Regions from separate parts of the Vagococcus sp. WN80Y genome, predicted to be linked through region 1. Evidence: predicted binding sites of a transcription regulator. Region 1 holds the regulator's gene; the other holds the start of a gene.

Evidence for each region. Region 1 encodes HrcA, which represses chaperone genes, less so after heat shock. Its sites were predicted from a motif close to TTAGCACTCNNNNNNNNNGAGTGCTAA; they were not measured.
Region 2: groES (co-chaperone GroES) is a predicted target of HrcA. The motif match lies at 3,386-3,412, and genes of this name have one in related genera.

The regions. Positions count from the first base shown of each region.
Region 1 is NZ_JCAQHY010000174.1:4,718-21,406, reverse strand. Features, by position in the region: gene AC5KOD_RS20425 (THUMP domain-containing class I SAM-dependent RNA methyltransferase) at 1-589, opposite strand, end outside; RNA gene rnpB (RNase P RNA component class B) at 711-1,078, opposite strand; gene gpsB (cell division regulator GpsB) at 1,100-1,459, opposite strand; gene AC5KOD_RS20410 (SLOG family protein) at 1,556-2,089, opposite strand; gene recU (Holliday junction resolvase RecU) at 2,161-2,793, shown strand; gene AC5KOD_RS20400 (PBP1A family penicillin-binding protein) at 2,786-5,113, shown strand; gene nth (endonuclease III) at 5,163-5,816, opposite strand; gene AC5KOD_RS20390 (DnaD domain-containing protein) at 5,837-6,556, opposite strand; gene AC5KOD_RS20385 (DNA-3-methyladenine glycosylase) at 6,761-7,375, opposite strand; gene alr (alanine racemase) at 7,368-8,513, opposite strand; gene AC5KOD_RS20375 (metal ABC transporter substrate-binding protein) at 8,838-9,773, opposite strand; gene dnaJ (molecular chaperone DnaJ) at 9,977-11,140, opposite strand; gene dnaK (molecular chaperone DnaK) at 11,313-13,142, opposite strand; gene grpE (nucleotide exchange factor GrpE) at 13,206-13,766, opposite strand; gene hrcA (heat-inducible transcriptional repressor HrcA) at 13,780-14,826, opposite strand; gene hemW (radical SAM family heme chaperone HemW) at 15,156-16,289, opposite strand; gene ribF (riboflavin biosynthesis protein RibF) at 16,290-16,689, opposite strand, start outside.
Region 2 is NZ_JCAQHY010000149.1:10,068-26,756, forward strand. Features, by position in the region: gene AC5KOD_RS10685 (replication-relaxation family protein) at 1-607, shown strand, start outside; gene AC5KOD_RS10690 (DUF4368 domain-containing protein) at 849-2,498, shown strand; gene AC5KOD_RS10695 (CPBP family intramembrane glutamic endopeptidase) at 2,621-3,256, opposite strand; gene groES (co-chaperone GroES) at 3,459-3,743, shown strand; gene groL (chaperonin GroEL) at 3,797-5,428, shown strand; gene AC5KOD_RS10710 (CPBP family intramembrane glutamic endopeptidase) at 5,556-6,305, shown strand; gene AC5KOD_RS10715 (helix-turn-helix domain-containing protein) at 6,504-7,319, shown strand; gene AC5KOD_RS10720 (VOC family protein) at 7,351-7,734, shown strand; gene AC5KOD_RS10725 (MmcQ/YjbR family DNA-binding protein) at 7,734-8,099, shown strand; gene AC5KOD_RS10730 (helix-turn-helix transcriptional regulator) at 8,155-8,514, shown strand; gene AC5KOD_RS10735 (helix-turn-helix transcriptional regulator) at 8,524-9,072, shown strand; gene AC5KOD_RS10740 (hypothetical protein) at 9,136-9,534, shown strand; gene AC5KOD_RS10745 (helix-turn-helix domain-containing protein) at 9,834-10,673, shown strand; gene AC5KOD_RS10750 (beta/alpha barrel domain-containing protein) at 10,839-11,540, opposite strand; gene AC5KOD_RS10755 (LysR family transcriptional regulator) at 11,629-12,516, opposite strand; gene AC5KOD_RS10760 (YeiH family protein) at 12,638-13,654, shown strand; gene AC5KOD_RS10765 (NCS2 family permease) at 13,862-15,127, shown strand; gene AC5KOD_RS10770 (competence protein CoiA) at 15,269-16,462, shown strand; gene pepF (oligoendopeptidase F) at 16,513-16,689, shown strand, end outside.

The sequences.
Region 1 (16,689 bases):
GGTCATAAAAGGGACGATCTTTCCGCCAATTAGTTAGTAGGACAAGAGCTGCTGCCATGTTTTCTTTTAACGGTGCTCCTCCCTTATCAATACGATAACCGCGTTTAAATAAACTCGGTCCAGTCGTATCCAAAGTAATCGTCACCTGATCCTTCAGTAAAGCAACCTCTAAGGCAAAGAGAGCACCCGTTTCAGGTAAACGTCCGTAACGATGATACACATCGCTTAAACGGCTAACAATTGCCTTTTTAGTAATAGCCTGACAATCTGAGACACTAAACAAGGTTGACTTAATCGACTTACCCGCCACAGGAAATTCTGCATCCATTGGCAAGATATCCTCCCAAGGTAGAGCCTTAGTCTGTTCGAATAATTCTTCAAACGTTACCGCTTTAAATTCGCCCACCACAATCTTAACGCGATCAGCCGTTCTCAACCAAAGATTTGCCGTTGCAATAGTTTCCATGTCTCCATGAAAAATGGCTTTGCCGTTCTCTACCTGGCACTCAATTCCTAAATCTCGCAATTCCTTCCCAACCAGAGCCTCCATGCCACTGGCCACCGTTGCAATTAACTTAAATTGTTTCATATATGTTGCCCCTTTCTAGGGTTATTGATAATGTTTTAACTATTTATTCACGGTCATCAAGACCATAAACAAAAAAATCCTTCCATTTTAACGGAAGGAATGCCCCTGATAAATTGTAGTTTTCTATAAGCCATGTTCTGTATTGCTAGTTCTCAGGTAAAAACTAGCAACGATAATCATCTGTCTACAGATTACTCTGTCTCTTTTCTTCGTTCATTTCCTTGAAAAAAGTGCCCCGACCGTAGTTTGGGTTGCTCGCTCGAGGGGTTTACCGCGTTCCACCAACTTCATTTCTAAAATTGCTTCGTCACTGTGGCACTTTCAAGCTTACTCCAGCATAGTCCATGGACCTTAGCTGTTTTGGCTGCCGTTATTCTTACGAATACCTTAGCTTATGGTTTCACTAAGCACGAACACTACAAGCATCTCAGCTTGTGCGAGCATGGACTTTCCTCAACCTAGTTACCTAAGCTGCAATTATCCGAAAACTACAAGAAATCTCACTAATGGTTAAAATTGTTTCGTTTGATCTAAATCATCTTCATCTTCATCTAAATCCAATTTACTGCCAAAAACAGTTTTTTCAAGATTAGATAGACGTTTCAAGATATCAAAATTAGTAACTGCTGCCGCTTTTGGTGGATCTTGCTTAATCCGTGATAAAGTAGCTTGACTCTTAGTCAATTGATCAACCTTCGCAATTAGACGTTGATTTTCTTCTCTTAGAGCTAGGATTTCACGATTATAAGTTTCATAATCCTTGATCACACCATCTAAAAATTCATCGACCTCAACTGGATCATACCCACGCATTTTTGTTTTAAATTCTTTTTGTAATATTTCTTTTGCCTCATAATTAAACTTTGCCATTTTTAAGCACCTCATCTATTTCAGTTCATAAATTTCAATTTTACTCTTTATCATTCCTATTGTAACTAAAAAAAACGGGAAAATCAAACGCTAATGTTAATAAATTTCATAATTTTGTAAATCATCCATAGTAATGAAATCGATCATGTAGTCATTTGTTTCTTGAAATCTCTCTACATCTCGTAAAAAGAACACCGTTTTTCCTTCATACTCTCGGTCGTATAACAATAAACAGCCATCAGAATGACTCAACATAAACTGAGTATGATTTTTTAATTGACTAGGATTATCATAGGGTTTATGTGATGTAGCATTAACATAATCAGCCTGCCCCTTCATTTCAGATAACGCCTGTTGATTTGTTTCATTCCAATTAGCTCCATATTCTTCAAACGGAAAAATAACAGAATACTTAATTTCAGGATACTCTATACGAAGTTCTTGAATCACTTGACTTGTCCAAAATTCCGTCCCTAAATTTCCGCCAATTAAAAACCACTCAACACCGCTCTCAATATAGGCTATAATACGGTTTTTTAAGACATTCTTAATTATTTTAACCTTTGGGTCTGTCTCTTGAAAAACCCCAAGTTCAAAGCTTCGATAGCCTGTAACATATAAACGTTTCATGGTTTTAAACATCTTACCTTTCCATTCTAATTTGTTTTTTGCTATAATGTTGACTAGGAGTGTGAATTATTGTGACAATCAATTATCCAAATGGGATGTCTCTTTCTAATAATGGCGCCAAAAAGCAAAAAAAGCAAGGGCAACCTCTTACCCCAAAACCATCTTTTGCAAATCGTGGCATGAATTTTGAAGATGATATCAACGCAAGCAATGACTACTATCGTAATCGCAAGATTGCGATTATTCACAAAAAACCGACTCCTATTCAAATAGTTAAAGTCGACTATCCCCGTCGAAGCGCCGCAGTCATCAAAGAAGCTTATTTTTCTCAAGCATCGACGACAGATTACAACGGCGTGTACAATGGGTATTACCTCGATTTTGAAGCGAAAGAAACGAAAAATAAAACCTCGTTCCCTTTACGTAATTTCCATGAGCATCAAATAAACCATATGAGAGAATGCCGTGAACAAAAAGGAATTTCCTTTGTTCTCTTATGGTTTTCTAGTCTAAGTCGTTGTTTTTTTCTAGATTCAACTTCACTAGAATATTTCTGGAAAAATCAAAACACTGGTAAAAAATCAATTCCTTTAACGGAAATTGAACGTCTTGGTATAGAAATTCAACTAGGATTAGCGCCACGTGTCCCTTATATTAAAACCTTAGACGAGTACTTAAAAAAGGAGATTCAACATAATGGATGATCAAAATAACCCTACGCCCAACCCCACGGTTCCTGGGCCACCGCCTCTAGGACCAACAAGGGCACAGAAGCCAAAAAAGAAAAAACGTCGAATTTTCTTGAAAATTTTCTTAGGATTACTCTTTTTAGCTTGTGTTGCCTTTTTAGCAGTAGCAGCAGTCACTTACAGCTACATTAAAGAGGCCCCTAAATTAGAAACAAGTAAGCTTGAAGATACACTTTCTTCACGGATTTTAGATTCCAAAGGAAACTTAATCTATGAGCTTTACACTAAAAAACGAGAAACCGTTCCTATTAGTGAAGTTCCTCCCCTCTTGAAACAAGCGATTATCTCTATCGAAGACAAACGCTTTGAAGAGCATATTGGGGTTGATCCTATTCGGATTGCCGGAGCGGCAGTCGCTAATATGACTGGAAGTGGCGGTCTCCAAGGAGGCAGTACGTTAACTCAGCAATTAATTAAGCTATCTTTTTTCTCGACAGATACTAAAGATCAAAACTTAAAACGGAAAATTCAAGAAGCTTGGCTGTCTATTCAATTAGAACGCCAAAAGTCAAAAGATGAAATACTAAACTATTACATCAATAAAGTTTATATGTCATCTGGTTATTACGGTATGGAAACAGCGGCAAATGGCTATTACAACAAAAAGCTTAGTGAATTAACACTTGCTCAAACGGCCCTAATGGCTGGGATTCCTCAAGCACCAGCTGACTATGATCCTATCCTAAACCCAGAGGCCGCTAAAAAAAGACGAGATACTGTTCTAAGCGAAATGCGTAAAGACGAGGTTATCACACAAGCCGAGTATGATGCTGCTGTCAACGAACCAATTAATGAAGGCATTGCAGATCAACAGCCTTTGTATGGCGATAGCAAGATAATTGATAACTACATTAAAGAAGTCATTGCAGAAGCCCAAACTAAAACCACACGAGATATTTATTCGGATGGTTTGGACATTTACACTAATATTGATATGGATTTACAACGCTATATCTATCACATGGTTAATACTGACGATTATATTACTTTTAGAGATTACTCAAAAGATGAATTACTGTGGGAGGAAGGCGAAACACCAACAGATGTTAACTTCCAAACAGCTATTACGATTGTCAATCCAAAAAATGGGCAAGTTTTAGCCCAATTAGGTGGTCGAAAGGTTCCTGATGGTGTTCAATTGGGGAATAATATGGCCGTTTCTGCTTCTCGAGATTTTGGGTCAACAGTTAAGCCAATTACTGACTATGCTCCTGCAATTGAGTATCTAAATTATGGAACAGGTAGAACCGTTCTCGACGGACCTTACAAGTACCCAGGAACTGATATAGACGTCAACAACTATGACCGAGCATACAAAGGAACTATGACCATTCGTGAAGCGTTAGTTGACTCACGGAATGTTCCCGCTGTTAAAACTCTTGATGAAGTCGGCTTAGACAAGACCGCTGAATTCTTAAAGGGTCTTGGGATTGTCTATCCTGAAGGTACTTTCCTAGCCAATGCAATCAGTGGAAACCTGTCTTCTCATCAAATGGCCGGCGCCTATGCGCCACTGGCAAACGGCGGTATTTACTACAAGCCTTATTATGTCAATAAAATCGTAATGCCTGATGGTCAAGAAGAAACGTTCAAACCTGAAGGTACACGAGCAATGCAAGAATCAACAGCCTACATGGTCACAGATATGCTTAAAGATGTCTTGCTTCGTGGGACTGGTACAACAGCAGTTATCCCAGATTTATATCAAGCCGGGAAAACAGGCACATCCAATTACGATGATAAATCATTAGCTAAATTGAAACTAAATGTCTATGGCGGCGTTCCAGATATTGCCTTTGTAGGCTACACACAAAATTTTGTCGTTTCTATCTGGACAGGCTATGAGAATTACTTCGTACCAATTTCTGGTGAAGATCAGCAAGACGCTATGTTGCTTTACAAATATATTATGGGCTATCTTTCTCAAGACATAGAGACTCCTGATTGGGAAATGCCAGAAAATGTGGTCAAAATCGGCAATGAGCTTTACGTGAAGGACCATGTTAACGATCAAAGCACGTGGACGACTCCTTCTAGCTCTTGGCAAGAATCAGAATCCTATGATTATGTGGCACCTGTCCCAAGTAGCACTCCGTCGACAATGCCACCAGTTAAGGATTCAACACCACCATCTGGTGAACCACCTGTGAAACCAGATCCGGAACCTGAGCCAACAGAAACAATTGAACCACCAGAATCATCATCTTCAACGCCTCCGGTAACACCGCCCCCATCTTCTTCTGAAGGTGGCGGTTCAACACCGCCAGCAGGCTAACTAAAAAAAGAAACGTCCCTGAAATAAATGTTTCAGGGATGTTTCTTTTTTAGTTGGCTTTAACATTCAGTCGACTCTTACCTTCTTGACAAAGCATTAATAACGGACAACTTTCACACTTAGGACTGCGAGCTAAACAATGATAGCGACCGAAAAAAATCATTCGATGATGAGTTGGCGTCCAAAGTTCTTTAGGAATTTTACGCATTAATGTCTGCTCAACTTCTAAAACACTCGCACTTTGTTTAACAATTCTTAGCCGTTTCGACACACGTTCGACATGTGTATCTACAGCAATTGACGGAACTCCAAATGCCTCACCAAGCACTACATTAGCTGTTTTACGACCAACTCCTGGCAGCTGAATCAGCTCTTCCATCGTTCTAGGAACCTCTCCATTAAATCGTTCAATCAACATTTGAGAACAGGCTTTGATATTTTTAGCTTTATTCCGGTACAGCCCAATCGTTCTGATGGCATCCATGACATCCTCTAAAGGCGCTTGTACAAAATCCTCTGGTGTAGGATATTTTTCAAAAAGACTTGGCGTCACTTTATTAACTGAGACATCTGTTGCTTGCGCACTTAAAGAAACCGCAATAACTAATTCAAAAGGATTGCGATACGTTAATTCACAATGGGCATTTGGAAACATTTCTGCCATAATAGTAATTACTTCTAATGTTTTTTCTTTTGATAACATCACTTACTCCTACCTTTAACTTATGATAATCCCTTATCCTGATCAACCCAATTATACAGAGGAACTTGTGGTAACTCTTCCTCTGAAAGCTCTTGCTGTGGACTAACTTTATCAGAAATAGATTTTTTCCGACGCCGTTGCTCGGAAATCACTTGCTCTTTTGTTCGTAAATTTTTACGCTCCCAGCCCAGTAAAATACGATCAATATATTTTAAGCTATAAGCTTGATTTAAGACCGCTTCTCGCAAGCCTAGACGAATAATTTCTAGGTCATACTTATCCTCTTGTATCCACATGCTAATCGTTTCCATCTCAATTGGCGACAAGGGGCGGCCAAATTCCTTCTCAAATAATTCAAACAACTCTTGAATCCCTGTCTCTCGATTTTCTTGTTCCGTCTGTTTATGCTGACGTTTCAAATAGAGGTTTATCCGTTCAAAAATTGGTGACAAATCATAAGCATCTACAGTCTTTCCCTGATGATTTTGCGTTGTAACTAAACAAATCATTTGCTTCCCCAGTAACCCTTCCAAAATTGAATAAATCGCCTCATTTGGCACCCCAATCCGTTGACTTATCTCAAATAAATCAGGAAAGTCACTGCCTGCTTGTTGATGTTGTAACAATTGCAAATACAATAAAAATTCTTGATTAGTTAAACCAAGTTGATGATAGTGAGTTAACAACAGATTAGAAATAGTTGTTTCACCTGCATCCAGATAATCTTTTAATTCTAGCATGATACGTCACTCTTTCTTTACTACTTTTACTCTTTATCTAGTATAGCAATTTTTAACAGAAAATGTTATCTTTTCAGCACGAAATAAAAAAACCTCTTAAATTTTTTCTCACTAAGAAGCCAGCTAAATCAAAGGCGTTTCTCGAAAACTACTCTAACATAAAAAAAGAAGTTAACCTTTTCAGACTAACTTCAAAAAAAGCTGTTAATTTTTATACCAAACATGCTCTAATCCCTGCTGATCCCTTTTTCTCAATCCCGATACATACGGATGCCCCGTAACAAAGAAACGCAAGGGTTCAGTGGTCCAACTTCCCTTATTAGGAATTCCAATTCTAGCAGATTGACTAATTCCTAGAGGTCTGCGATTAGCCTCTGTCTCCAGACGAAGCTTTCCACCAAGTAACTGACTATCTAATTCTCTTGAAATCCCCAATGCTTTTGTCAATTTACCGGGACCATTGGATAACTCTATACCAATCCTACCACGATTAATTTCCATCAATTGCTCGTTTTCTAGCGGCTCTAGACCTCTAATCAAAACAGCTTGAGGTTCGTCCACTTCTTTGGTTACAATATTTAACATTAAATGTGTGTGCATCGAGTAAATATAAACCGTGCCCCCAGTCTTGTACATTGATTCAAGCTTAGGTGTTCTCTTTCTTAAATAACTATGGCAAGCAGCATCCTCTTCTCCCAAATAGGCCTCTGTTTCAACAATATAACCTGATATCCGACCTACTGGAGAGTCATAGACTAATAGCTGACCAAGTAATTCCTTCGCTGTAGCGATCGTACTTGGCTGAATAAAATCAAGCATCGTCAACACTCAGCTCTTCATTAACATAAATTCTCGGCACTCGTTCAGATAACAGACAAGGTAGCTCATAATTAATTGTATCAACGTACTCTGCGCCGTCTTGAAAACTATTAACCAGTCCACCATCCTCGCCAAAAATGGTCACCTTAGTCCCCACAGGCAAACAATAAGGTAAACGTATCATGCATTGATCCATACAAACACGCCCCACTATTTCTGCCTTTTGTCCATCAACTAAGACTTGAAACCCTTTAAAATGTCGAACAAATCCATCTGCGTATCCAATTGGCAACGTGCCAATCCATTCATCTTGCTGAGCTTGATACTCAGCGCCATAACTAACACGCTCTCCTTTTTTAAGGCGTTTAACATGAACCAGCGAAGAAATCAAAGACATAGCTTGCTCTAATTCAAAAGGAGGATCTAATTCGGCACCAGAAGGGTTTAAGCCATACATTTCAGCTCCCAAACGAATCATATTTGAGCCCCAATGGTCATGCCAAAGAGCTGTCGCAGAATTAGAGGTATGGATGTAACGAATATTAGTTGGAAAGACTGCTAGAGCTTTCTTAAACCGTTCCTGTTGCATTTCAAAATAACGAATATCCTTAGAATCCGCCTTAGCAAAATGGGTGAAAAGCCCCTCAAGAATAAATTCTGGGTGAGCGTTAATTAATTCGATAGCCGCTCGCATATCTACTTCTTCCACAAAGCCTAAGCGTCCCATCCCCGTATCTATTTTTACGTGAAGCAAAAGCGGAGAAGTACACTCAAACTGTTGCCAATACACTGCCGCCTGTTCCAACCATTCAAGACTGCCAACTGTTGTTGATACTTGTTCCTGTGCCAAAATTGCAACATGCTTCGGGTCAACTATCCCTAAAACCAGAATAGGCTCCTTAAATCCGGCTTGACGCAATTCTAAGGCTTCATCAAGTAACGAAACACAAAAACCAGATGCTCCAGCTTTTTTAGCGATTTCTGCCACCTTCAGCGCTCCATGTCCATAACCATTCGCTTTTACGACAGCGAATACTTCAGCGCCATCTTTGATTGTGGCAATTTCATTTTTGATATTATGATAAAGAGCCTGACAGTTGACAACTGCCTTTGTAGGTCTCAAAAATCCGATTGTCATAAATCCAGCTCCCTTTTGTGCTTAATAAACTACCCAACTTTCATACTACTCTTTCCACTTCGTTATTTCTAGTCTTTGATTGGTCTTTAATGAATAATTAAAAAAGGGGATGTGACATAAGTCACATCCCAATTTTGTTTCACGTATATTGTGCGATAAACACGTTCCAAAACTCTACTCACTACGTTTCGCTTCGTTGTCCTAAACTTCTAAGCAACTAAAGTTGCAAGCCATCATTCTTTGGGCTTTAGCCCTTAGAAATAAGGGTCATCGAAGTTTACGTAGTGCTCGGAGCAAAACGACTTTTGTCACAGCTCCTTTGTGCTAATTAATCGTCTTACTCATCGCAGTCAAATTCTCTTTCATCACACTTAAATAATCCTCTCCTGCTTGCTGTTGGTCCTTTGACAAGCCCTCTAAGGTATTTAACGTGTATAGACTTGCTCCTGTCGCTTTAGCAATTGTCGCCGCGATCTTATCAGAAGACAACTCCTCCGTGTAGATAATTTCTACTTGATTCGCCTTAACAAAATCTTCAATTTGCGCTAATTCAGCTGGAGTAGGCTCTTGATCAGGAGATATTCCAGAAATAGCTAGTTGATGAAGGCCATAACGTGCCGCTAAGTAGCCGAAAGCAGCATGCTGTGTTACAAAATCTTTTTGACTTGCCTTTTCAACTTGGGCCTGAAACGATTCATCAAGCTCTTTTAATTGCTCGATAAACAGCTGACTATTTGTTTGATAAACCTCTTTATTGCTAGCATCAACTTCAATGATTCCTTTGCTGATTGTTTCAACTTCCTGCTGTGCTAATACAGGATCTAACCAAACATGAGGATCTACGCCATGAACATGGTTATGTCCCTCATGCTCGTCATCATCTTCTTCATCCATCTTCAGCAGCTTAATGCCTTTACTTGCCTCGATTATCACTGTTTTGTCCGTGTCAATGCTATCTAATACAGCCTCAACCCACGTTTCCATCTCATGGGAATTATAGATAAATACATCTGCATCTTGAATTTTAGCAATATCTTTGGCACTCGGCTCATAATCGTGAGGCTCTATTTCCCCTGTTATTAATAAAGAAACATCCCCCTTATCGCCAACAATCTTCTTAGTAAAATCATACATGGGATAAAATGAAGTGACAACATTCAATTTCTGATCTTTTTGCGACTCACTCTGCTTTGATTGCCCACATCCTGCTAAAATTGTCAGACTAACAACTATAAAAATAACTAAACCTAATTTCTTCATTCGTAACTCCTTTTAACAAATCGTAATAATTACACTTAATGATTATATCCAATTTCCCACGTAAAATCAACCTAAAAGCTTTATCTAGCAAATAATTACGTCATCTTCCATCCAAACCATTAAGAAAAAAAGACATTGTTCAGCTATCACTCATACCGAGTAAACAACTGAACAACCTCTCTACTTGTCATTATCTGACACATTTATTTTTTCCTTTTTTGGTCAAAGTTAAAGGCATCTTTCATTTTATCGAAAAAACCTTCTTCTTGTTCCTCGACTTTATCGCCACCAGCTTCGGCAAATTCTCTCAAAGCTCGTTTTTGTGTGTCACTTAAGTTTTTAGGTGTAATAATCTTAACAGTTACTTGCTGATCACCATTACCACTACCACGTAACTTAGGCGCCCCTTTACCACGTAAACGGAATGTCGTGCCTGTCTGAGTACCAGCAGGAACTTTCAATTTCACTTTTCCGTGAACCGTTGGCACCTCTAGTTCATCACCTAAAGCTGCTTGAACAAAGCTTAACGGTAAATCATAGTAAATTTCAGAGCCTTCACGGTCATATAGATCGCTCTCTTCCACATGGAAGACCACATATAAATCACCATAAGGTCCGCCATTAACACCCGCTTCACCTTGACCAGCTAAACGCATTTGTTGACCATCTTCGACACCAGCAGGAACATTCACTTTAACCGCATGTTTTTTCTTGATACGGCCAGTTCCATGACAATCATTACATGGATCTTTAATTGTTTGACCCTTACCACCACACTGATCACAAGTCTGACGCGTCATTACGCGGCCAAGTGGTGTTTGTCTCTCAACATTAATCGTTCCTTGTCCATGACACTTGGAGCACGTCTCTGGTTTTGTACCAGGTTTTGCTCCTGTACCAGAACACGTTCCACATGAATCTTCACGGTTAAACTTAACTGTTTTTTCAATCCCAAAAATAGCTTCCTCAAACTTTAAGTTTAAAGAATACTGTAAGTCAGCTCCCTGTCTTGGTGCATTTGGATTTGCAGAACGTCCACCGCCACCACCAAAGAATGACTCAAAAATATCTTCAAAACCACCAAAGCTTCCGCCACCGCCAAAGCCTTCAAAACCGCCACCAAAGCCGCCACCGCCGTAATTAGGATCGGTGCTTGCATGACCATATTGATCATACGCTGCTCTTCTTTGGGGATCACTTAAGATTTCATACGCTTCTGAAATCTCTTTAAATTTATCTTCCGCATCAGCCTCTTTATTAATATCTGGATGATATTGTTTTGAGAGCTTCCGATAAGCTTTTTTCAGTTCATCATCTGTCGCGCTTTTGGACACACCCAGAACTTCATAATAGTCTCTCTTCGCCATGGGTTTTCCCTCCACATCTATTCTCTAGTTTTATCTGTTTCCAGAGCCTAGTAAATCATACCATATATCAACAAAATACTAAACCATTTTTCACGAAACAAATTCTCCATTTTCCACTCCAAAGTAGGAAAAGCCAAAAGCAACTTGCTAATGGCTTCCCTCGCTCAGACTCTTATTTGTCGTCGCCTTCTACTTCTTCGAAGTCAGCATCAACAACGTCATCTGCTCCTGATTGAGCTTCTTCTGGATTTTCAGCTGCTTGTGCTGCTGCCGCTTGCTCATATAATTTAACAGTTAACGCTTGAACGATTTCGTTTAGAGCGTCACGTTTTTCTTTCATTAACTCTAAATCATTCGCTTCAACAGCCGCTTTTAATTCATCACGAGCTGCTTCTGCTTTTTTAACTTCTTCTTCATCAACTTTACCTTCTAAATCAGTTAGTGTTTTATCAACTGAGAATAGTAAGGCATCAACATCATTACGTAAATCAACTTCTTCTTTACGTACTTTATCCGCTTCAGCATTTGCTTCAGCATCTTTAACCATTTTTTCAATCTCTTCATCTGTTAAACCTGAAGAAGATTTGATAGTAATAGTTTGCTCTTTTTGTGTTCCTAAGTCTTTCGCACTCACGTTAACAATCCCGTTTTTATCAATGTCAAACGTTACTTCGATTTGAGGCACACCACGTGGAGCTGGTGGAATATCAGATAATTGGAAACGTCCTAGCGTTTTGTTATCTGATGCCATAGGGCGTTCACCCTGTAAGACATGAATATCTACGGCAGGTTGATTATCTGCTGCTGTTGAGAAGACCTGTGATTTACTTGTTGGAATAGTTGTATTACGATCAATTAATTTAGTAAAAACTGACCCCATTGTTTCAATCCCTAATGATAATGGTGTTACATCTAGTAAGACAACATCTTTAACATCACCAGTGATAACCCCACCTTGAATAGCAGCTCCCATCGCTACAACTTCATCTGGATTAACAGATTTATTGGCGTCTTTGTTAGTTTCTCTTTGAACAGCTTCCACAACAGCTGGAATACGAGTAGAACCACCTACTAGGATAACTTCATCAATATCAGATTGAGATAAACCAGCATCCTTAAGAGCTTGACGAACTGGACCTTTTGTCCGTTCAACTAAATCAGAAGTTAATTCATCAAATTTAGCACGTGTTAAGTTCAACTCCAAGTGAAGAGGTCCAGCTTCACCTGCTGTAATAAACGGCAAGCTGATTTGTGTACTTGTTACACCTGATAAATCTTTTTTCGCTTTTTCAGCAGCATCTTTCAAACGTTGAACAGCCATTTTATCTTTAGATAAATCAATGCCATTCTCTTTTTTAAATTCTGCTACTAAATGATCGATAATTTTGTTATCAAAATCATCCCCACCTAAATGGTTGTCCCCAGCAGTTGAAAGTACGTCGAAGACACCGTCACCCAACTCAAGGATAGACACGTCAAATGTACCACCACCAAGGTCAAATACTAATACTTTTTCTTCTTTATCAGTTTTATCTAACCCATAAGCTAGTGCAGCTGCTGTTGGCTCATTGACAATCCGTTCAACTTCTAAGCCAGCAATTTTACCAGCGTCTTTTGTTGCTTGACGTTGCGCATCATTAAAATAAGCTGGAACAGTGATAACAGCTTTTGTAACAGCTTCGCCTAAATACTCTTCAGCAAAACCTTTCATGTATTGTAGGACCATTGCAGAGATTTCTTGAGGTGTATATGACTTACCTTCTGCTTCAACTTTATAACCAGCTTCACCCATATAACGTTTGATAGAAGCGATTGTGTTAGGGTTAGTAACTGCTTGGCGTTTAGCAACTTCCCCTACTTGAATTTCTCCATTTTTAAATGATACAACTGAAGGTGTTGTACGATTTCCCTCTGGATTTGGGATAATTTTTGCTTCGCCGCCTTCTAAAACAGCTACTGCAGAGTTTGTTGTTCCTAAGTCAATTCCGATAATTTTACTCATAGTTAATTTCTCCATTCATATTTTTTTATTTTTTAGTGACCATCTTATTGAGTCATCGAAGTATTACTGTGCAACGATTGCCATCGTTGGTCGCAAGACACGATCTTGCAAGATATATCCTTTTTGTAAAACTTGGACAATTTCGTCCGCTTTTTGACCATCCTCAATTGCCATAGTTTGAACAGCTTGGTGTAAATTGGGATCAAAGGTTTCACCCAAAGCAGGAATTTCCTCGATACCGGCTGATTTTAGCGCATGTAAGACACTTTCCATTACCATCTCAATGCCTTTTTTCAAGCTCTTACCTTGTTCATCTTCTACTTCAATTGCTAAGGCTCGTTCTAAGTTATCAATAGCTGGTAATAGTTCTTTTCCTAAATCTTGAGAACGATACTTTGCCGAGGCTTCGCGTTCCTTTTGAAACCTGTTACGCATGTTAGCTATTTCAGCTTGAGCACGTAAAAATTTATCTTCCATTTCACTTAACTGATCCTGTAATAACTCTTCTGCACTTTTCTCAGTTTCTTCAGAAGCTCCATTCAAAATCTCATCAATTTTTTCTTGATCAACTTCTTCAGTTACTTCTGGTTCTAATTCTTCATTTTTTTCTGCCACGTTTCTGATTTCCTTTCTATCCTTAGAATGTTGATGATGAATCTAATGTGCGATAATAATCCGCCAGCTCACTAGCCAGCTCAGATCTAAACGCATCGATTAGCCCAAACATTTTTGCGTAAGACATGTTTGTAGGTCCTAGTAACGCAATCGTTCCCTTACCATGACCTGACACCTCATAAGAGGCCGAAATCAAGCTCATGTTTGAAAGCAACTCATTGTTTAGTTCATTCCCAATTCTAATGCCTATTTCATCTTCCGGTGATGCAATTAAGGAAGTTAATTTATCAGTGTTATCCATCAACGAATACACTGATTTGAACTGAGTTAAATCCGTCAAGCCGTCAAAATTCAATAGATTCATCCGACCGCTAACGTATACTCGTTCTTCAAACGCATGCCCTAAGATAGAATCAAAGAGCCCCATGATTCCTTGTGGTGTGTGGAAATACTTTTGTAGGATAATTGGAATTTCTGTTCTCAGCTTGTGATAAACCGTCAACAAAGGTTCCCCAACAAGTTTATCATTAATGATTTTAATCATCTTTTCGATATCCTCACTTGACACGTCAGTTGGAATAGTGAAAACTTTGCTTTCAACATTCCCTTTATCCGTCACAATAATCGCAATTAATTGATGACTGTTTAAAGGAACGATTCGAAAACCTGTCAAACGCTTTTCCTTAACTTCTGGTCCAAGGGAGAATGCCGTATAGCTCGTTAATTCTGATAAAATATCAGCCGATTGCTTGATGATATCATTAATCGCATTGAACTCCTGTCCAAAAGCCTGCTTTATCGTCGATAAATCCGTATGACTAACCTCAGCTGGCTGCAATAAATTGTCAACATAATAGCGATACCCCATTATAGAAGGAATTCGCCCTGATGACGAATGAGTCTTTTCGATGAGTCCTTGCTCTTCTAAAACGCTCATCTCATTTCTAATCGTTGCTGAGCTTGCGTTAATGCCCGAAGTCATCAACGTTTTTGATCCCACAGGTGCACCACTCGAGGTGTAGATCTGGATTATTAAACGCAAAATGTTCAATTGTCGTTCACTTAGCATTCCTATCACCTCTCCTTTTTAGCACTCAATAAACTTAAGTGCTAATCACAGTTATAAATATACCAAGACTAGAACTATTTGTCAACTAATAACCATTATTTTTTAGCACTCTAACACACCGAGTGCTAACTTCACCCTAAAACCCTTGATACCTAGCCCTTCCCGGCATTCAATTATTAATTTCCGACACAAAAAAGGAATAGAACGAAGGCCCTACTCCTAACTAATTTCATCATTTATAAGAAAAAGAGGTTCTAAATTCAATCGAAGGAAACAGTTGTCACCTTTTACTCCAATGTCTTAAAGCAAAACGATCTCTGTCACTTCTCTTATTCAACTAAAAATTCTTGAAAAACATCATTACCTAAAATGAGACCCTTACTTGTTAAACGCAGAAAATCCCCTGACACTTCAAGCATTTTCTCCCCAACCAGCTTGTCAATCACCGATCCATAAACACTTCTTAACTCTCGTTGAAATTTCTGATTAAAGCGATCAAAGGAGACTCCTTCAATTTTACGTAAGCCTAAAAATAATTCTTCTTCCATCCGATTAACTAAGGTTAATTCTTCAGTTTCTATGGTTGGCAATTTATTTTCTTTCAACGGTTTCAAATAATGTTGAATCGGTCCATGATTGCGGTAGCGAGCGCCTCCTAAATAACCACTAGCTCCTGCACCAAAACCATAATAATGTTCATTGTTCCAATAAATCAAATTATGCTGACTTTCTTTTCCTGGAACTGCAAAATTACTCACCTCATACTTCATTCGCCCCGCACGTTCCATCCGTTCAGCCGCCAACTCAAACATATCTCCCTCAGTATCCTCAGTTGGCAAGTTTAAGCGGCCTTGGCGCGCCCAATTGTAAAACATCGTCTTATTCTCTAAAATTAAAGAATACATTGAGTAGTGGGGTAAATCGAGAGCTAAGGCCTTTTCCAAAGTATCTTGAAAACTTTCAATGGTTTGTCCCGGTAACGCATAGATCAAGTCAATGCTGACGTTATCCATGCCCGCCTGTTCCACCAATTTCATTGTATCAAAAACATCCTGAGCCGAATGCTTACGCCCAATTTTTTTTAGTAAACGATCATCAAAGGACTGGACACCCATAGATAAGCGGTTTACTCCATGAGTTTTTAGAACAGCCAGCTTATCCAACGTCAAATCTCCCGGATTTGCCTCAACAGTAAACTCATTGCGAGGATCAAAAGGGAGTTCTTGACGAATGCCTCCTAATAGAACGTCTAATTGTTCAGCAGATAAAGAGGTTGGCGTCCCGCCACCAATATAAATAGTTTCAGTTGTTTGTGACGGATACAACTGTTTAGATAAACGAATCTCCTTAATAAGCGCTTGAATATACTCATCTACTGGTTGTCCTTGAATAAACACTTTATTAAAATCACAATAAAAACAAATATGCTCACAAAAAGGGATGTGAATATAGGCCGACGTCATTTAATCCCTACTTTCTTTAAAGTAGTCTTCAGTGTCTTGCTGGTCTTGCTTCAGTTGAGCGATAAGCCCCTCAACACCAGTAAATTTAACCTCATCTCTCAAATAATGGTACCATTCAACAGCTACCTGCTCACCATAAATATCCTGATTAAAATCAAGTATATTCACTTCAACAGTCACATCTCGACCAGGCTCAAAGGTAATATTACGCCCAATTTGTGCCATCCCAACATACCACGTTTTTGCGACCTTAATTTTAACTGCGTAAACGCCTTTGCGCGGCAAACGAACACTAGAAGGTACTTTGATGTTAGCTGTGGGAAACCCCAAGGTACGACCGCGAGCGTCTCCATGAACAACTGTTCCTTCTATTTCATAGGCATAACCTAAATACTTTGCG
Region 2 (16,689 bases), on a different contig from region 1:
CGGTTCACGAGCTGGCTCTGGTTCGCATGTCTTCACACTAGCTAATACTGGTGTGAAGCTACTCAAGCAAGTTGACGATACAATTAACGATTCTCGCCGTAATGCATATGAACCAAGTTCAAATCACTTGAAGCACACGTTAGCAATTACAGAAGTATATACCCAGCTAAAAGAATTAGATCGTGAGTTTGAAAATATGAAACTAGAGAAAGTCGAGTTTGAACCACAATGCTGGCGATCGTACCCACAAAATGGTGGCGTGGCACAATACCTAAAACCCGACTTATTCGTCCATTTAATATTAGATGAATACGAAGACCTGTATATGGTTGAGCTAGATTGTAACACAGAGAGTTTAACCCGAATCTTGAACAAAAGTAAACAGTTTGTTGCCTACTATAATTCAGGTATTGAGCAAAATATCCATGGAATTTTTCCACTCGTTATTTGGCTTGTACCAGACGAAAAACGCAAGCTAGCGATTAAGAATAAACTGACCACTGAACTAAATAACTATTGGCAACTGTTTGAAGTCTTAACACTGGATGAATTTAGTGGTTTTGTCTATCGAAATGAAAGCGAGGCTGATGACGAACAAAACATATAAAAAACACTCAACCAAGGTAATTAAAGACGGTAAAAAAACGTATATTATCAATTCGTTTTTAGAAGATAGTTCAAATAGAAATATTGCTAATATTCTCCTTACCTTAATGTTAAGAGAGCTTGAAAAAGATAAATAAATAACACTGAAACATACGGCTACCGCTGTAAATCAGACCCTAAAAATGGTATAATAGTAGGTAGCCGTAGGGTTTTCATGACTTCTTCGAAAGGAGAAAAACATCATGAATTTAGAAACCTTACAACGTACATTGACAATTCAAAATCATAATCTTTCTAGGAGGAATAAAGGCAAACAAGAAATTACTGTGCTTTACGTTCGACTTTCACAAGACGACGGTAGTCAAGGCGATAGTGATTCAATTACCAATCAGAAAGCCATGTTAGAAAAATTTGCTCGTGAGAATAAGCTTTATAACACGCGCTTTTTTGTAGATGATGGCTATTCAGGAACTAACTTTAATCGCCCAGGCTTTCAAGAAGCTTTAGGCCTAATCAATAACGGTGAGGTTAAAACCTTTGTGGTTAAAGATTTATCACGATTCGGAAGAAGCTACGCTGAAGTAGCGCTCTATACAGAAATTCTATTTCCAAAGTTAGATATTCGCTTTATTGCAGTTAATGACGGCGTAGACTCTGAGACTCAAGACGCTAACGAAATTGACTTCGCCCCGTTCAGAAACGTCTTCAATGAGTTCTTCGCTAAGGATACGAGCAAAAAAATTCGAGCCGTAAAACGTGCCAAGGGTTTATCTGGTGCACGGCTTTCCTCTCATGCTCCATTTGGTTACAAAAAAGACCCACAGGACAAAAATCATTTGTTAATAGATGAGCCAACTGCTGAAGTTGTGAGAAAGATTTTTAGCTACTGTGCTAACGGATTTGGACCGCATAAGATTGCTAAAAAGCTTAAAGAGGAACGTATTCCAACCATCAAAGAGTATAAAGCAGAGTCGGCTAGTCCATTATGCAAATGGGGGTGTACGGTTGTAGTAAAAATATTAGAACGCCCTGAGTATTTAGGCCATACCGTAAATTTTAAGACTCATACGAAGTCTTATCGAGATAAAAGGCAAATCTGGAACGACCCGAAAGATTGGGTAATTTTTAAAAATACTCATGAGCCAATTATTGACCAAGCAACTTTTGACCTTGTACAAAAGATGAGACAACAAAGACGTCGGAACACTAAAGCCGACCGTGTGGGGTTATTTTCTGGCTTAGTCTTTTGTGCTGACTGTAAAACTCGTCATTGCTTTTGTACTGGAAAAAGTGTTTCACCAAATCAAGAGCGATATGTATGCAATGGTTATAGTAGACATAATTCTATTTGTGATAACGCTCATTATATCCGTGAAATGAAACTAATTGATATTGTTTTAACTGATGTAAATGAAAAAATTAACTTTTTAAAACGGCATGAAGAACAATTTATTGAAAGCTTATCCAAACAAGCCAAAACTGAACAGAAAAAAGAGTTAAGGAAAGCCGAAAAGCGAATAATAGAAGCAAAGAAACGAGCAAGTGAGCTTGATAACATTATCAAGCGACTATATGAAGATAGTGTTTCGGACAAACTTTCAGATGAGCGCTTTACTATTCTTTCCAAAGATTATGAATTTGAGCAATCCAAATTAAAACAAGAAGTTGATGGACTAGAAACACGACTTTCTAAACAAAAGGAAGACATAGAGAACATCCAGAAATTTCTTGAAATTGTCCGAAAATACACTACGCTTGAAAGCTTAACACCTAGCATTGTGAATGAACTCATTACTCGAATTGAAATTCATAAACCAGACAAAAGTACTGGCAGGCGAACCCAGCAAATTGATATTTACTACCGATTTGTTGGAAAGTTAGATGAGATTTAAAGACAAGAAAAATCCCGACAAGTTTTCACTTGTCGGGTAGTAACTCAATTTAGTAAGTTACATGCACCTAGCTTTAATTGGGTGTCGTTTTTCTCTGTGAACTATGATTAGAACTGAGTCGTTTATGCAAGTGTTAGTTGGATCAACATTACGCAAAAGTTCATCGAGCAATGAGAGATGATGGAAGTCCATATACTGCCGGTTTTTTTGTACAAGAAGTAAAATACCATCCCCATGGAGAAGTAAACAAGGAGATGACCATCCGCGTGTACTAATGCAAAGAGGGTTGAACTGATTAATGCTGCTAATAAAGTCGCCATGTATTGATTTAGAAAACCGATGATGCAGCGACGGAAAATGAACTCTTCCATAATAGGTCCAGCGATTGTGACTGCTAGTAAAAAAAATGGAGAATCACGAATTAATTGAGCAATAACCTGGGTATTTTGTGAGGAACCAGTTTGCCAAATAAGCTGTTCAATTGTTCCAGTGGCAATCTGGGTGATAAAAGCTAAAAATACGCCGTAAAATCCCCAAGTGATGACTGTTGAATGAGGCGCTCTTTTTTCTTCAATTTGAGGAGATTCGTTGAGTGAGTGACTTAAAAAAATCATTGAACCAGCACCGATTAAATAGCTAATGGTTGTAAAAGTAGTGATTAAAGTATTACTAGAATCAAAGGGTCTTAGTAAGCTTGGGCTAAAATAAACGACCAAATAGATTAATATCTGAGTTGTCGTGTACTTCTTTAATGTCATATTTGACCTCCGTTATAAGGCTTTTCTTTAAATTAAAGTATAGCACAATTGAGTCTAAGAACTAATTAAAAACTTTTTTACCATATTTCTTGCAAAAAAACTAAATAATGAGTATTATATAAGAGTGAGTTAGCACTTGGTACAAAAGAGTGCTAAATGCTAATTGAATTAACTATAGACTTATAAAGTGGAGGGATTTACAGTGTTAAAACCATTAAATGATCGTGTTGTTATTGAAGTAGGTCAAGAAGAAGAAGTAACCGCTGGTGGCTTAGTATTGACTTCGGCAGCTAAAGAAAAACCACAAACCGGTGAGGTAATCGCTGTTGGTGATGGCCAAGTGTTAGAAAATGGCACAAGAATGACCTTATCCGTTAAAGTCGGTGACAAAGTGATGTTTGAAAAATACGCTGGGTCAGAAGTTAAATACGAAGGTAAAGACTATTTAATCGTTCACGAAAAAGATATCGTGGCAATTGTTGACTAAACATTAAAAACATTTTTAGGAATTAAAAATATTATGATGAGGTGAAAGAAATAATGGCTAAAGATATTAAATTTTCAGTAGATGCTCGCGCAGCAATGGTTAAAGGTGTAGATACATTGGCTGACGTAGTAAAAGTAACATTAGGACCAAAGGGACGTAACGTTGTATTAGAAAAAGCTTACGGTTCACCACTAATCACTAATGATGGGGTAACGATTGCGAAAGAGATTGAATTAGAAGATCACTTTGAAAACATGGGCGCAAAACTTGTTTCAGAAGTTGCTTCAAAAACTAATGATATCGCTGGTGACGGTACTACAACAGCGACGTTATTAACACAAGCAATTGTGCGTGAAGGAATTAAGAACGTAACTGCGGGCGCTAATCCGATTGGCATTCGCCGAGGGATTGAAAAGGCGACAAAAGCAGCAGTTGAAGAATTGCATGCAATTTCAGTTAAAGTTGATTCAAAAGAATCTATCGCACAAGTAGCGGCTGTTTCTTCTGGTGATGAGCGTGTCGGTGAATTAGTTTCTGCTGCGATGGATAAAGTTGGAAACGACGGCGTTATCACAATAGAAGAATCTAAAGGAATTGAAACTGAATTAGATGTCGTTGAAGGAATGCAATTTGATCGTGGTTATTTATCTCAATATATGGTAACTGATAACGATAAAATGGAAGCAGTCTTAGATAATCCATACATTTTGATTACAGACAAAAAAATCTCTAATATCCAAGATATTTTGCCGTTATTAGAACAAATTTTACAACAAAATAAACCATTGTTGATCATAGCTGATGATATTGATGGGGAAGCTTTACCAACGTTAGTATTAAATAAAATTCGTGGAACCTTTAACGTAGCAGCTGTTAAAGCGCCTGGTTTCGGCGATCGTCGTAAAGCAATGTTAGAAGATATTGCGACTCTAACAGGCGGCACATTGATCACTGAAGATTTAGGATTAGAGTTGAAAGATGCAACAATTGAGGCTCTTGGAACTGCTCGGACTGTAGTTGTTGATAAAGATAATACAACAATTGTTGAGGGCGCTGGAGACAAACAAGCAATCGAAGATCGTGTTGGGTTAATCCGCTCACAAATTGCAGATACAACATCTGACTTTGACCGTGAAAAATTACAAGAACGTCTAGCTAAATTATCAGGCGGCGTTGCTGTAATTAAAGTAGGTGCTGCAACTGAAACGGAATTAAAAGAGCTTAAATTGCGTATTGAAGATGCTTTAAATGCAACACGTGCAGCTGTTGAAGAGGGAATTGTTTCAGGGGGCGGAACTGCCTTAGTAAACGTTTCTCATAAAGTGGCGGAATTAAAAGCAGAAGGTGATGAGCAAACAGGAATCAACATCGTCTTGCGTGCCCTTGAAGAACCAATTCGTCAAATTGCTGATAATGCTGGTCATGAAGGATCAGTTGTAGTTGATAAATTAAAACAAGTAGAAACCGGTGTTGGTTTTAATGCTGCTACGGATGAGTGGGTAAACATGATCGAAGCAGGGATTGTTGACCCAACTAAAGTGACACGTTCTGCTTTACAAAATGCGGCAAGTGTTGCTGCGCTAATATTAACAACTGAAGCAGTGATTGCTGATCAACCAGAACCAGCAGGACCAGCAATGCCAGGTATGGATCCAGGTATGGGTGGCATGGGCGGTATGATGTAGCCATTAATCAATTTAAAAGGAGTGGGACAAATCGTCTCGCTTCTTTTTTTGCCTTTGAAAACGTATTGAGAGACTTGTATCAGTGTTATTATTTGCGTTATAATCGAAAAGAAGGATGGTGAAAGAAATGTTACTACAAGAGTTACCAGAAAATCAACGTAATATGAAGGAAATCCCCATAGGCTATGCAGTAGTGCTGTTAGTTCTTTATTGGTTTCTTAATTTTGTTGGACAAGGGGTTGCGTTACTTCCGCAAATAGCGAAGAAGAGTATTGAAATAAGTAATGAATTGACATCAACGAATGGAGATGCTTGGATAGAAAAGATAATGCATAATCTATATTATCCGTGGTTTATTAATGTGATTCAAGTGGCCATTTTCATTTTTATTCTATGGTTGTTTAAGCGTCAAAATGTGACGTTTTTCACCAGTAAGCCATTTTCCAAAAAAGAGTTAGTTCAGATGGTTGTTTATGGTGTGCTGTTAGTAATTGCCTCAACAATTCTCGAGCAGTTAATTAATTATTTTACACCTAACTTTAACACTGCGAATCAAGAAAGTTTAGAGTGGCTATTCACAAACTCATCTAGGGTAACAATGTTTATCTCGATAGTTATTTTAGCACCTATCACGGAGGAAGTAATGTTTCGTGGCGTCTTTTCTGTGATTTTTAAGAAGTTTGAACGTCTTGGTGTTCTAGTTTGTGCAGTAGTTTTTACTTTATTTCATATGCCGACAGACCTACTAAGTTTCTTAGTTTACTTTATAATGGCTTTGGGATTTGGTGTAATTTATTGGAAAACAAAGCTGATTGAAGCCAGTATCTTTGCACATATGTTAAATAATTTTTTGGGCTTTATTTTGATGATAAGTTGAAACAATATGAAATGAATACTGTAATAGCTAGCTTTTTTGCTCAAAATATAATGTATGGCTAACTATCTGTTAGTCATTTAGAGGGGGAGACAATTGTCTTACTCTCTTTATTTTTTAGAATATAAATAGACTTGTGAGTCTTAATAGGAAATGAGGAGTACTTCGTTTATAATAAGCATTAAAGAAAGGGGGACGGAAATGAGTGGATTTAAACCTATTATTTGGCATGAACTGACTAATCACTATTATGAAGTTAAACCGGCTCAAGCGCTGTGTCCCTATATTGATTGTTATTGGATCAGTATGCCACAGACTTCTATTCAGATGGAGAGAGTCATTCCCGATTTATGTGCTGATTTTATTCTAACGTTCACGCCGGATATGACTTTTAAGGAACTTCGTTATTGTGGTCCTAGTACACGGTACTTTATGTCAACGAGCCAATCAGGTGAAATTTTTCTAGGAATTAGATGTTACTTGAACTCTTTGAGAAAGTGGCTTTCTGGTAATTTGACTCAAACGAAAGATCAATTGTTAAGTGAGTGGGATGGTTTTGCTGAATTTAAAGAATTCCTATCTAAGGAAGTAGAGAAGGGGCCAACGCTTAATCAATTGATGTTAGCATTTAATCAATTTTTTTTGAAGCACTTGTCTCAAACTAAATCATCATCAAGTTTAATAAAAAATGTTATAAATAACTGTATTTTACATGCTGATTACCGGGACATTATTCAACGAGAAGTGATTTCTGAACGGTCAATTCAACGTTTATTTCGTCAGGAGACGGGACTTTCTCCTTTTGAGGTTTATGATATTTTACGTTTCCAAAAAACGTTGAAGAAGCTAATTTTAATTCCTAAGATGAGCCTGACTGAGGTGGCGTTAAGTAATGGTTATTATGACCAAGCTCACTTTACGAGGCGGTTTAAATTGATTAGTGGCTTAACTCCGACAGAAGTTCAGCAGAGTTGTCGTAATTATCCAAGACAATTAGTTCGTGGTCCATTAGACTAATGAGAAGACGAGAAGAGAGAGGGAGAAAATGATGAAATTGGATATGGTGGGAATTATTGTCAGTGATGTGGCAAAAGCAATTGAATTTTATGAGGTTTTTGGTTTTTCAGTAATCGGTGATCCGACACAAAACTATGTCGAATTGGCTAATCAAGGAATAAGAATTTCGTTAAATACGCGTGAGATGATTGCTGGGATATATGGATTTGAACCAAAGAGTCAAGGTGACAAGTTGGAATTAGCTTTTTTATGTGACTCCGTTGAAGAAGTGAATCACTTATCAAAAAAAATGAAAGAGGCTGGCTATGATCTTTTTAAAGAGCCTTGGGATGCTTTCTGGGGACAAAGGTACGCTATTATTAAAGATTTAGATGGTAATTTGCTAAGTATTTTTGCCAGTTTGGAGGCCAAATAATGAAAGAATTAATAGCTTACTTACAATCAGAAAGTCAAAAGTGGGTGGGAGTAAAGACTAGCTATCGTGAGTCTTGGGAATGTGAATACTTCGAAATCATGAGTAAATGTTTTTGCATGATTGGTGAAAATAAAACAGGACAGCTAGTGATGACTGTAAAGGGAGTGCCAGAACGTAATGAGGAGTTACGTGAGCAATATGAATGGATTATTCCAGGCTACTACGCTAACAAAACTCATTGGAATTCAATTATTTTGAATCAATCAACCTTTGAAAAAGCGGAGCTATTAGCCTTTTTGAAAGGTTCATACGATCTTGTTTTTGCTAAACTGCCTAAAAAAATACAGACGGAGTTGTTAAATTAGTCATCCTAATCAAATTAATTATTAAGAAAATTTTTAGTGAGATCAGGAGGAATAAATGAAAATAGAGCGTTTATTAGCTATTATTGTGATGTTGCTAAATCATCCTCTCGTAACGGCTAAAGAAATGGCTGCTCGTTTTGATGTTTCTAAGCGGACTATTTATCGTGATATCGTGTCTTTGGAAACAGCTGGTTTTCCAATTGTTGCTGTACATGGAAACGAGGGTGGCTATCAATTGATGGATACGTTTAAGCTTCGTACTTATACTTTTTCTGAAGAGGAAAAGGTATGGCTTATTAGAGCGTTAGAGTTGCAAAATGAGTTATTGACAGAAAATAGATTAGGTCAAGAGATTACCGAAAAGTTACGCCTATTAATCATGAATGAGCCAGAAGAGTTTCAAGTGAGTTTATGACAGGGAACGTTGCACCGACAAATAATTGAAAATGACACTAAAAGAAAACTCGCTAAATTTCAGCAACTAATGACACAAGGATTAAAAGCGACAATCTCATATGTATCCGCTAATGGACAAAAAACAACTCGAAAAATTAGCCCCCGGCAACTCATCCTAAAGAATGGCAGTTGGTATTTAATTGCTGATTGTGAATTGAGAAGAGATGAGCGAGCGTTCAAGCTGACACGTATTAGAGAGTTACAAGAATCAACTGACAAAATAGCTGAGAGTACGAACCAGAATAGTTTCGATGCGGGTGTTAGTCAAGAGAGACAACAAGTGATTTGTTTGTTTCCTGAGAAGGAATTAGGTAAGTTATATGATTTTTTTACTGAGAAGGAATTAGAGAGATTACCATCAGGAGAAATCCAAGTTAAGTTTGAAGAAGACTTAGACAAGAATTTAATCCCCTTTTTGTTAATGTTTGGAGCGGCAGTGAAGGTTTTGAAACCAAATACTTTGAAATTAGCCCATCTTCAAGCGATAGAGCAGATGGGAAAAATATATACCAACTAAGTTGACAGACTGATGTCAACTTAGTTTTTTTATAATTGAAAGTAGAAAAGGAGTGTGATGAAAATGACGTTATATGCTTTGGCACAGGTAGTAACTAATAATTTTACAGATGGGCAGATGGGTGAAAAGATTCAAAAAGTTTGGCAGGATGCTACTCAGCAATTAGCAGAGTCGACTACCATGTATGGCGTGTATCATAAATTTGAAAGTGACTATAAGGGAGATTATACTCTATCGATTGCGACGGAATCAATTGTAACGACTGAGAAGATAGAGGTTGATAAATTTGCTAATTATCGTACTTTTAAGGTCGATACAACTCAAGAAATGAGCGTCTATCAAGCATGGCAGAAAATTTGGGCGCTAGAGGATGAGGGGCAATTGCACAGAGTTTATCTAGTTGACTATGAAAAGTATAATCCAGATGGTTCAATAGAAATATACATTCAAGTAACTACTTAAATTTGCTTGGAAAAGGAAAAAAGACGGAAAAATACGTCTTTTTTCTTTTTTAGATGAATATTTAGTTTATTTAACGGTTATTTATTATGGAGTTGTTAATTATTTTTAAATAAAGATTTTTAGTATACTTATCTGAATTTAGTTTTTAAAACGTTCTTTTAAAAGGTGGTAGCGTAGGGATTTGTCTCAAAAAATAAGAAGTTTTTCTGAAAAGTTGAGACCATTTTCGTGAAAAAATATCTTATAATATGTAAGTAGTAAAAAATAAAATCCATTGCCCACGAAAAGGAGACCGAACAATGTATAACTCAATCACTTATGGACATGTTATTAAGGAATTACGTAGAGATCGTTTTTTATCACAAGGTGAACTAGCTAAAGATATTTGTTCACAAGGAATGCTAAGTCGTATAGAAAATAATGATGTTGTTCCTAACGTGTTAGTTATGCAAAAGATTTGTGAAAAATTGAACGTCTCCGTTAATTATGTGTTAACACGAGAAGAGGCAGCTAAAATACCTGTAAACAATTGGTTAGAATTGTTAAAACAATATAAACATAGTAAACAAATTAAGGAATTGAGTACGACGATTTCAGAAATTGATAGTCTAGAGACAGAGGTTTTCAAAACTAAATTAGAATTGCAAGAATATGCCTATTATAAAGGATGTAGCTTGAGTTTTAGTCAGCCTGATTCAGCAGAAGCATTAGCAATTTTACAAGAAGGATTAAATCATACCTATAATCGGCAAAAAAAGCATGCAACTGACATGGAGGTTATGTTGCTAAGCGAAATAGGGCTAATTTATTATAATCAAGGAAAATTTGAATTAGGTCTGTCATTTATGAAACGGAGTATCGTTCAATTTTATAATGACATCAATAAGCGTGAAACATTAGAGCTAATTAAAGTATTTCAAAATATTGCTGCTAGTTTTGAGGATTTGAAAACTTACGATGAAGCGATGGAATACATTGAACAAGGTATCTTATGGAGTCAAAAAAAGAAAAGTTATTACCGCTTGAGCGATCTTTATATGCTAAAAGGAATTGTGTTAAAAGAATTAGGACAAATGGATGAAGCTATTGAAGTGGTGGAGATTGCAGAGACGCTTAATAAATTGGCAACAAGAACTTAAAAGATTAGGAACTGGAGTACTGAAGCAATAAAACAGCATGTAGCGTTTTAACGGTTGTTAAGTTTACTTGCTGAGAAGTATAGTGAGCAGACTTTTGCGGCATGTTGATTTTTTAATAGTGGTAAAATAAGTGAGGGTGAGACTTTTTTGTCTCACCCTCTTATTTTAGTCAAGTGAGTTGGCGTTTTGTTTTTCTTGATCGCGATAAACATCCATTTTTTTACTGAAAAGTTGTCCGTTTGATGGAGGAGTATAAGTAATAGCATTAGCACCTGCTTCAATTGTTTCGAGGATAGCTTCTTCAGTTGGACCACCTGTAGCAATAATCGGAATATCTGGATAATCTTCACGAATTTTTCGAACAATACTAGCTGTATCTTTGCCACCACTAACATTGAGAATAGAAATACCGGCATTTAACCGTTCTTCAACATTTGTAAAAAGAGAAGTAATGGTTCCGACTACAGGAATATCAACCACTTCAGCAATTGACTCAATTGTTTCTTTAGGTGTTGGTGCATTGACAACAACACCGATTGCCCCTTGGGATTCTGCAAAAATACTCATTTGAACTGAACGTTTACCTTGGGTTAGTCCACCACCTACTCCAGAAAAAACTGGAATATCAGCTGCTTCAGTAATGCTTTTGGTAATGGTTGGATGAGGTGTGAAAGGATAAACAGCAATTACTGCATCAGCATCGATGTTGCGAATAATGGCAATATCAGTTGAATAGACGATTGATTTGATTCGTCGGCCAAATATTCGAATGCCGCTGCACTTACGAATGACAGCTGGCACTTTAATAATGTCTTTTCTAAGGTCAGTCATAATTTCTGGAATACGTTGTTCCTTATTTTCTGGCATGGTTAGTTATCCTCCTTGAATGAATAGATAAATTGGTGATTATGTTAGTTTATTATAACTCAGAGAGTCTAAATAAAGATAGTTTAAACTAGTTAATAGCCTGAATCATTTGAAAGATCTGAATGAATTCTGCTTCAAATAGACTGTCCCTCAAATAGATGAAATAGAAACTGTGAGAAGGATCTAGTCGATCAATATTAATTTTTTGATAAAGCTGTTCAGCTAGCTCTTTTTTAACCACCTCTTCATAAAGAAAGGCTATTCCTAAATTGTATCTAACCAGCTCTTTAATACTGTTAAGGCTTCCTAGTTCGAATAATCTAGAAAAATCATCTACGCCATAGTTTTGTTCGGATAGCAAGTTATCGAGAATCTTTCTTGAACCAGAGCCTTTTTCACGAGTTATTAGGGTATAAGGAAATAACTCTGCCAGCTGATAAGTTACAGATGAGTCAAGATTGCTATTACTTGAAGCGATTGCAATAAATGGTTGAGACGATAATTCAAAATAGCTGAACTTACTTTTGGGAAAGTTTCCTTCAACTAATGCAAAATCAATCTGACCATCTTGGAGTTGAGCTAATATTTGCTCAGTATTTTCTACTTGACAAGAAATATTTAGTTGTGGGTCTGATTCGGCAAAGGTTCTAATAATCTGGGGTAATAAGTGATCACCAATGGAAAGTGTCGTCGCAAAATTGAGTGTTCTACTAGTAGCATGGTTAGTTAATAAATTACTTTCAATTTTATTTATTTGAGCTTGTAGGTTTCTCAAATAATCGTAAAGTAGCTGTCCAGTAGAGGTCAAGTTAATTTTTCGATGTTGATAGGTCACTAATTTAGTGTGATATTTTTGTTCCAACCATTGGATATGCTGCGTGACAGCGGGTTGAGTAATATATAATTTTTCAGCTGTTTTTGTATAGTTTTGTTCTTTACAAAGAACAAGAAAAGTGTCATAACGATAATCTAACATGGTAGCTCCTTTATAATTATTTTTTATAGTTATATTATAATCTATAATTTCTTTTTATTCTAATTTCATGATACTCTAGCACTATAGTAGTTAGATGAGTAAGAATATAGGAGTGTTGTAGATGCAAAAAATAGTAGGTTGGCTAAAAAAAGTTTGGTTAGGCTTTGGAGCTTGTTTGGCAATTGCAATAGTCGCTCAAGGAATTGGTAAATTGGTTCCTCAGATAGGAGGGGCATTGTTTGCGATTCTTTTAGGGATTTTATTTGGCAATACGTTTTTAAATAGAGAAAGCTTGGCTAATGGAGTAAGATTCTCAGAAAGCAGGTTATTAGAATATTCAATTGCGTTGACAGGTCTGACATTAAATATTACGGATGTAATGGGTGTCGGGATACGAGGAATAAGTTTTATTATTTGCCAAATGGTAGCTACCATGATTATTGCTTATAAATTAGGGCAATGGTTTGGTTTTGGTCGAAAATTTTCTCTTTTGATGTGCGCCGGAAATGCTGTCTGTGGTTCATCGGCCATCGGAACAGTTAGTCCCATACTAGAAGCGGATGATAAGGATAAGGGGATTTCTATTACAATTGTAAATTTGACAGGGACAGTCTTGATGGTTGTTCTACCGTTACTGACCAGTTTTTTATATCAGCACCAAACAATGCCGACGAGTGCGGTGATTGGCGGTGTTTTACAGTCAATTGGTCAGGTTATTGCATCAGGAAAGCTTGTAAATGATGACGTAACCCAGATTGCCACTATTTTTAAAATCGTAAGAATTATTTTACTGGTAGGAGTCGCTTTAAGCTTTTCAAGAATGAATACAACGGATAAAGGACCACTATTTACTAATTCGGTAAGTAAAAAACAAACAAAAGTAGGGATTCCCTGGTTTATCAGTGTTTTCTTCGTATGTTGCTTGTTGATTTCATTTACCCCTATTCCAGAAATTGTTTCACTGACGGCTAAGACAATCAGTGGTCAGTTTGAAATTATTGCATTAGCTGGAATTGGAATGCGTGTTAAGTTTAAGGATTTAATTAAAGAAGGCCCAAAAGCAATGGCACTAGGAGGCGCAATAGGGACGAGTCAGGTATTGGTGGCAATTATTTTAATCTTTTTATTGATAAAATAGCTACTGATATGCTCACTTTAAGAGATTTCAAAATATAAAATCGGCTTTTAAAAAGAAATAGCAGTTAGCGCTTGCTTTCCGAACGATTTGATGTTACATTATATATCGGTTAACAACTTAATACAAAAAATCTTTATGTATAGGTGGGTGGGCAACAAGCCATTCGTCTGTACTTTTTTGTGTTTAAAAATAAAGGAGCAAGTGAGTATGATTGAAAAAAATGTGGATCTAAAAAAAGAAATATTAGCTGGTTTGACCTCTTTCTTTGCGATTTCTTATGTGATTATTGTTAATTCAATGATTTTAGCAGAGGCCGGAATCCCGCCGGAGCTCAGTGTTTTTGGTACTATCTTTATATCAGTTATTGGCTGCTTAGCCATTGGTATTATAGGAAAAGTGCCTATCGTAATTACAACGGGGATGGGAGTCAATTCTTTTTTCACTTACACGCTTGTCTATTCGTTGAAAATGAGTTGGCAAGAAGCGCTAGCTGCTAGTTTTTGCGCCAGTTTGATTTATTTATTAGTAGCATTTACACCACTGACTCAACTTTTGGTAGAAGCAGTGCCTGAAAGTTTAAAACATGGAATCACGGCTGGAATCGGTATCTTTTTAGTGATAGTTGGATTGGAAAATGGTGGAGTAATAGTGCGAGGTGAGCATACTTTTATGACCTTGAATTCATTTCAATCGCCGCTATTGTTGCTGACATTGGCTTCTTTACTGGTGACGTTATTCTTATTGTTGAGAAATGTACAGGGAAGTTTTTTTATTGGGATCATTTTAACCACAGTTGTGGCTAATTTATTTAAACTAGTTCCTAAAGCTGAGAACATGTTTACACTATCTGCTATTAAAAATTATCCATCCATTGTTGGGAAATTAGATTTTTCGTCTATGTTTATGACAGAATTTATTTTGGGAACTTTTTCTTTGGCAATGATTTTAATTTTTGAGTCAATGGGACTTTTTAATGGTATTTTAACGGGTCTAACTTCAAAAGATTTTAAAAGAGTTTTTAGAGTTAATGGAATTATTATGTTGTTATCAAGTGTTTTAGGAACTAGTCCAACTATTCCAGCAGCAGAGAGCTCAACTGGAATTCAACAAGGAGGTAGAACTGGAAAGACTGCAGTAACAGTCGGGCTTTTATTTTTTGTGGCTGTATTTGCTATCCCATTGTTGTCATTTATTCCTAGCTCAGCCTTGTCACCAGTAATTATTATCACTGGTTGCATGATGATGGAGAATATTCGTCACATTGATTTAACGGACCTGACTGAATGGTTTCCAGCATTTTTGATGATTGTATTAATGGCTTTTTCTATGAGTATTTCAGATGGACTGGCCTTTGGTTTTGTCTCGTATCCGCTAGTTAAACTATTTGCAGGCAAACGTCAGACTATATCAGTACCAATGTGGGGAATATCAGGTTTGTTCCTACTGTATTTAGTTGCTAAAGTTTGGATATAGTCATATTCTAGTTTATCAAAAAGTTCTTATGATAAAAGTGATTGAGGTTATCTCGGTCGCTTTTTTTAATGGAATTCATCTAAAATTGCGTAATTTAGTATTAGGAATCTAATCAATTCGTAATATTGAAGGAGCGATTTTATGTTTATTGCAGAAAAGGAGCAGGGTGACTTACTGAATTTGATGCTACATACGAAAGAAGAAATTGCAGAACTACCCAAACAAAATTGGTTGTGTAGAGGTTGTAGGCAACGGCTTATTCTTAAAAATGGGCCACTTAAGTTGGCTCATTTTGCTCATCATCAAAACAGTCAATGCCAAATTTTTTCAGAAGGGGAAACAACGGAGCATTTAGCTGGTAAGCAGTTGTTAGCCAACTGGTGTGAGGCGTATCAGCTAAACTATGAATTAGAGGCATATTTACCAGAATTGAAACAACGACCAGATATTTTGCTTGAGGGTAAAATCGCACTTGAATTTCAATGTAGCTCCTTGTCATTGGCGAGATTAGTTGAAAGAACAGAAAATTATCATCGTCATGGCTACCAGGTTATTTGGTTACTTGGCAAAAATTTTTTTGTTGGTCAAAAATTATCAGCTATACAGAAAGGATGTGTTGGATATCATCAGAAGAGTGGTTTTTACCTTTGGGAATTGGCCATAGAAAAAGAATCGATTAGTTGTCTGATGCACATAGAAGAAATTCAGCTTTCGGGTCGTTGTCTTTACAAACGAAAGCAGTGGCAAGTGGGGAGTTGTTCACCTATGGTGCTTATAAATTTTCCACAACAGAATCGCATTTTTATAAAACGCCAGTACCAAAGCTTGCCACTGCTGGAGACAATGTTTGATTCACTTGATCAGCGACTAATTAGGAAGGACAAACAAACTCTCATTATGCAAGAACAATTGTATCTGCGAGGTCATCATTTAAGAGCTCTTGACCTTGTCTTTTTTTTGCCCGTGACGCAACCTTTGGCTGCTAAAACATCTGTTTTAATGTGGCGCTTATTAGTTTGGCAAGTTCTTTTAAAGCATGAAACTCTTTCTCTGTCTGAGTTCACTCGGTATTTTCAAAGACTTTTTCTAGCCGAGCAATTGACATGTTATTTGATGCCATTAGTTCCTTTAGCAACTATTCTTACTCAATTCTTAGAGGAGTATTTGGAAGTTTTATGTCAGTTGAAATATATTACTATCGTTGAAAATCAGTTAACGGTTCTACGTGGACTTACTTATTTTTCTTCAAGCCAGGAGCGAAAACAATGTGCCACAAGTCAATTAGCTAACCATGAACATATTTCCGCAACTCCTCACAGAAATATGCTATTATAAATAAGTAAGAATAAAAATGTAAAGCACGATGCGAGAGGAGCAGATGATAAATGGAAGCAAAGCAATTACCTAAGCGTTCGGAACTAGAGATCACACAAACGTGGGATTTAACTCCTATTTTTGCAAATGATAGTGAGTGTGAACAAGCAATACAAACAATAACCGCCCAATTGAGCGATGTCTCAACTTATAAAGGAACTTTGGCCGAGGGAGCAGATGCATTGTAT